DNA from 2 places in the Exiguobacterium sp. s160 genome. Region 2 is predicted to be linked to the other one. Evidence: riboswitches for the same ligand, from Rfam matches in the RefSeq annotation. Region 2 holds a riboswitch; the other holds the start of a gene.
What was found. Region 2 has a riboswitch for S-adenosylmethionine ahead of KNO86_RS02195 (MetQ/NlpA family ABC transporter substrate-binding protein). Riboswitches for the same ligand answer to the same signal wherever they lie in the genome.

Region 1: linked by a shared signal. The riboswitch ahead of metK (methionine adenosyltransferase) and the one ahead of KNO86_RS02195 (MetQ/NlpA family ABC transporter substrate-binding protein) in region 2 are both predicted to bind S-adenosylmethionine.

The regions. Positions count from the first base shown of each region.
Region 1 is NZ_JACSKK010000001.1:858,636-861,801, forward strand. It holds gene KNO86_RS04440 (hypothetical protein) at 1-394, shown strand, start outside; gene metK (methionine adenosyltransferase) at 438-1,646, opposite strand; SAM riboswitch class I at 1,779-1,898, opposite strand; gene pckA (phosphoenolpyruvate carboxykinase (ATP)) at 2,221-3,166, shown strand, end outside.
Region 2 is NZ_JACSKK010000001.1:425,886-429,051, reverse strand. It holds gene KNO86_RS02205 (aminotransferase class I/II-fold pyridoxal phosphate-dependent enzyme) at 1-406, shown strand, start outside; gene KNO86_RS02200 (iron-containing alcohol dehydrogenase) at 464-1,417, shown strand; SAM riboswitch class I at 1,459-1,563, shown strand; gene KNO86_RS02195 (MetQ/NlpA family ABC transporter substrate-binding protein) at 1,637-2,458, shown strand; gene KNO86_RS02190 (methionine ABC transporter ATP-binding protein) at 2,470-3,166, shown strand, end outside.

The sequences.
Region 1 (3,166 bases), 430 kb from region 2:
CGGTGGTCTCCTCGCCTTACTTAGCTCCTCGAATCGGGAGCAGACGAAACAATCGCTTACGAATGCAAAATCTTCGGTCGGTGGCATCGTGAATGAAGTCAAACAAGACCCAGCCGGGAAAGCATCTCAAGTGATTGAACAGGTGAAGACCGCTTCCGGCAAGATTCAGGAAGTCTCAACAGACGTTCAAAACGTATATGAAAAAGTTGTCGGAGAAGTCGATACAGTCAAAGAAGACGTCAATAAAATCGTCGAGACGGCCCAAGAAGCCAAATCTGATTTACAAGACATCGGTGAAAAAGTCGTCGAAGCGAAGGATACCGCGCTTGGACAAGAAACCACTTCAACTGATTCGTCATCGAATGATCATAAACAGACACCACCAACGACTTGAACCTAAAAAAACGACCTTTCCGTGGAAAGGTCGTTTTTGTTGATTACGCGAAACGCTTCGCGCCTTCTTCAAGAACTGCTGCTTTATCTGTTTGCTCCCATGGGAGTTCGATATCTGTACGACCGAAGTGACCGTAAGCTGCTGTTTGCTTGTAGATTGGACGGCGAAGGTCAAGCATCTTGATGATGCCTGCTGGACGGAGGTCGAAGTTCTCACGAACGAGTTCAACGAGCTCTGTTTCGCTCAATTTACCAGTGCCGAACGTGTCGACAGCGATTGATACTGGATGTGCTACCCCAATCGCGTAAGCGAGTTGAACTTCTGCTTTATCCGCAAGTCCTGCTGCAACGATGTTTTTCGCTACATAACGAGCTGCGTATGCTGCTGAACGGTCAACTTTTGTAGGATCTTTACCAGAGAATGCGCCACCGCCGTGACGAGCGTATCCACCGTACGTATCGACGATGATTTTACGTCCTGTAAGACCTGCATCTCCTTGTGGTCCACCGATTACGAAGCGACCAGTCGGGTTGATGAAGTATTTTGTTTCAGCATCGATGAGTTCAGCTGGGATGACTGCTTCGATGACATACTTTTTCAAGTCTTCTTGAATTTGCTCGAGTGTGATCTCTTCTGCATGTTGTGTCGAGATGACGATTGTATCGATGCGAACAGGGTTGTTGTCCTCATCGTACTCAACCGTTACTTGCGTCTTTCCATCCGGACGAAGGTAAGCAAGCGTACCGTTCTTACGAACTTCTGCAAGACGACGTGACAATTTGTGCGCCAATGAGATTGGAAGCGGCATGAGTTCTGGAGTCTCGTTTGTCGCATATCCGAACATGAGACCTTGGTCACCTGCACCGATTGCATCAAGTTCCTCTTCAGTCATCTGACCTTCACGTGCTTCAAGAGCTTGGTCGACACCTTGCGCGATGTCTACTGATTGCTCGTCAATCGACGTCAAGACGGCACATGTTTCCGCATCGAAACCATATTTCGCGCGTGTGTATCCGATTTCACGGACTGTTTCACGGACAACTTTCGGGATATCCACGTAAGTTGACGTTGTGATTTCACCAGCTACGAGTACAAGACCTGTTGTGACAGACGTTTCTGCCGCAACACGGGCATTCGGGTCTTCCGCTAAAATGGCATCCAAAATCGAGTCAGAGATCTGATCACAAATTTTATCTGGATGTCCTTCAGTAACCGACTCTGAAGTAAAAAGTCGACGGTTCAATTTTGACATTCAAAAAACCTCCTATAATAAGGGTGATATGTGGACGGTACTCGTTCCCCTTACGCGTTGCTTTGGGACGGTAATGAAAAAAACCTCCCCCGATGACATACATGGGGAAAGGTTGAATCGTTCTTCCTTACCCTCTTATCGTTCGAAGCTAATGGCTTCGCTTCAGGATAGCACCTTTTCCGCACAAGACTTCATGTCGGACGGTTGCTGGGCTTCGTAGGGCCTTGTTCCCTCCACCGCTCAGAATAAGAGTATCCGTTACGAAAACCATCATATAAATGACACTCGATTATGTCAAGGGAATCGGACGAATTCGTAAAAGTTTTCACCGACTTGCAAAACATTTCTGTTTGTGAATCGACAAACATTTTTTTAATTCGTTTCTGTTTTTTAACACCTTGTGATAAGAGAATGTGATAAACTGTCTTTGTAAGAAAGCGCTTACTTAAAGAGAAGAAACGCTTGTGTTTAATTAGTGTGTCACATATAATTAAAAATGTCATACTGATTAATCGTAATCGCGGAAGTATGCGGATTTCATCCACATCTATTTAGGGGAAAGGTGGGATTCAGGATGGCGACAACGCTCCTGAAAATCGAAGAATTAATTAATGGTGCCGACATGAAACGGAACTTGACGGTTCCAGAACTGGTGGAAGAAGCCATCCAAAATGGGGAAGGTGTACTGACAAAAGACGGGGCTTTATCTGTCAGCACCGGTGCTTTTACCGGACGGTCACCGAAAGACAAATTCGTCGTCCAAGATGAAGTCAGCAACAACCTTGTCGATTGGGGAAAAGTGAACCAACCGATCGCGGAAGAGAAGTTTTCAGCACTTCTCGACAAAGTACTGAACCATTTAGAAAAGAAAGACAAACTTTATTACCTCGAAGCGTCTGCTGGTGCCGATGAGCACTACACGTTACCGGTCCGTGCCATTACGGAATATGCATGGCATAGTCTGTTCGCAAAACAGCTGTTTTTACGCGAATGGCCAACGAAAGGTGCGTTCGACCCGTTCACTGTGATCTATGCACCGAGTTATAAAGCAGATCCTGCAGTAGATGGTACGAATTCAGAGACGTTCATTCTCGTTTCATTCGCCAAGCGCACGATTCTGATCGGGGGAACAGAATACGGTGGCGAAATTAAAAAATCAATTTTCTCCGTCATGAACTTCTTGTTACCTGAGCAAAACGTCTTATCGATGCATTGTTCGGCAAACGTCAACGATGCAAACGAAACGGCACTCTTCTTCGGGTTGTCGGGAACTGGGAAGACGACACTTTCAGCTGATCCACAGCGCCACTTAATCGGAGACGATGAGCACGGATGGTCACCGGATGGGGTCTTCAACATCGAAGGCGGTTGCTACGCGAAGACGATCAACTTGTCGCGTGAGAACGAACCTCAAATCTATGATGCGATCCGCTTCGGTTCATTGATTGAAAACGTCGTATTGAATGAAGATCGTACACCGGACTACAAGAACATTTCCTTGACTGAAAATACGCGTGCGG
Region 2 (3,166 bases):
AGCCATCAATACATATCAAGATCACGTCCATGTGTCTGTCTTCTCAGCCATTCAAGAGGCAGCAATCGTGGCGTTAGAATCCCCACGTGACTTACGTGATGACCTAGCCTCACGTTACGAAACAAGACGAAACCGATTGATTACTGGGTTACGCCGGGCGGGGTGGGAGATTGAGGCACCGAAGGGTTCCTTCTTTGTATGGGCGAAAGTGCCTGAGGGGGATGCAAAATCGTTCTCGACAAAGTTACTCCACGAGGCAGGGGTCGCCGTCACACCAGGCTACTTCTTTGGAACAGAGGGAGAGCACCACATCCGTTTCGGTCTCGTATCGTCTGAACAGAAGATTGATGAAGCGGTGGAACGGATTGAGAGACTGTTTGTAGCCTATGAGGAGGTACATTTGTGATTCGTCAGGCCGTGCTCGAATGACCATTCGCATGATGCGCTCGAGGACCTTCATACGGTGATCGGGAATCGGGAGGCACTCATTTTAAGAGGATTGAACGGATACGGTGAAGCGGTACGCGTATCCCCTTGTCTAGCAGAAATTCCGAGTGTACGATTTTACGGTGAATGTTCAGACGAAGAAATAAATCGTTTGAATGCCTATCGACCCGACGTATGGATTGCCGTCGGCGGAGGTAAATTGATCGATACGGCGAAGCGGATTGCATTCACCCAGTCGGTCCCGCTCATTGTCGTCCCGACCCTCGTGTCAAACTGTGCCGCTTTCACACCACTCAGCGTCATCTACACTGAGGAAGGGTCTTACACTCGCTATGACACGTTTCCGGTCGTCATCGAGCGCGTCATCGCAGATGAACGACTGTTACGTGAATCGCCTTATGACTATTTCAAGGCTGGCGTGATTGATACGGTCGCAAAGTGGTTCGAGTCCCGATATATTAGCGGGACGACTTCAAGGGACGCAGGGATTCAGTCAGGGTTATCACTTGCTGCGCAGTGCGGGGAATTGATGGACTTGTCGATTCATGAACAGAACTTTCGTCATTATGGGCCAGACATCCGATATCTCGTCGACCATGTCCTCGCAGTCGGTGGTGCGGTTGGTGGATTCGGGGATGCCGGCACGCGTGTTGCGGTCGCGCACGCTGTTCATAATGCACTCAGTCGCTTTGATTCGACCCATCAGTGGCTACACGGTGACAAGGTTGGCTTCGGATTGATTGTTCAAGAACGGTTGATTAGATCCGATGACACCCTCCTGCTCGAGGACTGGCTTCAATCCATCGATGCGCCGACTTCACTTACACAACTAGGGATTCGTCCTGATCAAGTCGAAGAGTTGGTTACTTCGATCGTCGAAGAAATCACGATTCAAGGGATTCGGAATCTTGAAGATTCAGAGCAGTTAAAAGAAATTCTCATCAATCTTCAAGAAGTGGTTTACAAATAATGCTTTTATCAGTAATATAATAACAAAATAATAGAACCGATTGCTTATCAAGAGTGGTGGAGGGACTGGCCCGATGAAACCCGGCAACCAGATCAGTTATGATCATGGTGCTAATTCCAACAGACGAGACGTCTGGGAGATGAGCGTGTCCGACTTTCACTTGTCGTGCCCGCCGCTCTTCGTGAGTAGCGGGCTTTTCAATTGGAGGAGGAACTATTCATGAATATCAAACAAAAAACACTTTTGGCAGGTTCGTCATTCCTTGCAGCAATCGCACTTTCAGCTTGTGGGCAATCCGAGGCGAGCGAAACGCTCAGCACGGAAGAACTGACGATCGGCGTGACCGGTGGCCCACACGAGCAGATTGCAGAGAAAGTACAGGAACTCGCGAAAGAGGATGGACTTGAGATTGATATCAAAGTATTCAACGATTACAACACACCGAATACGGCACTAGACGAGGGAAGCCTAGATGTGAACAGTTATCAGACGTTATCGTTCCTCGAACTTCAAAAGTCAGACAAGGGGTATAAAATTGACGATGTCTTCAAGACCGTCGCTTTCCCGATGGGTCTTTATTCTGAGAAGTTGACAGATATCAAGGATTTAAAAGAAGGAGATAAAGTTGCCGTCCCGAACGATCCGGCGAACGAACTACGTGCCTTGCGTCTGTATGAAACTGCTGGCCTCATCACATTGAAGGACGGCTTGACGGATAAAGCAACAAAACGAGATATCGCAGAAAACCCGCTCAATTTAGAATTCATCGAGCTTGAAGCGTCGCAGCTTCCCACACAGCTACCGGAAGTAGCCCTTGCAGCCATCAATACGAACTTTGCGATGGGAGCAGGTCTCTCCATCAACGAGGATGCCCTGTTCCACGAGGACACGGTCGACAACCCATATCCGAACTATGTGGTCGTCCGCTCGGCCAACAAAGAAGATGAGGTCGTTGAGACATTGAAGTCTTACTACCATTCGGATGAAGTACGTGCCTTCATCGAAGAAGAATTCAATGGATCTGTCGTACCAGCGTTCTGAGGAGGGATTTGATGATTGAACTGAAACAAATCACCAAGCAATTTCACGTCAATGGAGATACGATCACCGCGCTCGACGACGTCTCCCTCACAATCGAAAAAGGAGAGATCTTCGGCATCATCGGGCGAAGCGGTGCCGGGAAGAGTACACTCATCCGAATGATCAATCTATTAGAGCGCCCGACAGCAGGTGTCGTTGAGATTGAGGGACAAGATATCACACAATTAAAGAAAAAAGAACTCTCTTCGCTACGTCAGCGAATTGGTATGATCTTTCAACATTACAACTTATTAAAGACGGCGACCGTAGAAGAAAACGTGGCTATCCCGCTCCGCCTCGAAGGGCTCGGAAAGCATGTCATCCGTGAACGGGTCGACCGCTATCTCGACATCGTCGGTTTATCTGAACATCGGAACCATTATCCGGAACAATTGTCAGGCGGTCAAAAACAGCGCGTCGCCATTGCACGAGCGCTCGCACATGAACCGGACATCCTGCTCAGCGACGAGTCGACGAGTGCCCTCGACCCTGAAACGACCGAGTCGATCTTAGAATTGTTGCTCGAGATCAACCGAGAGCTCGGATTAACGATTTTTCTCATCACGCATGAGATGGAAGTGATTGAACGGATCTGTGACCGGGTCGCCGTCATCGATCACGGCAACATCATTGAACAAGGCAACGTGTTGGATGTCTTCTCAAACCCGA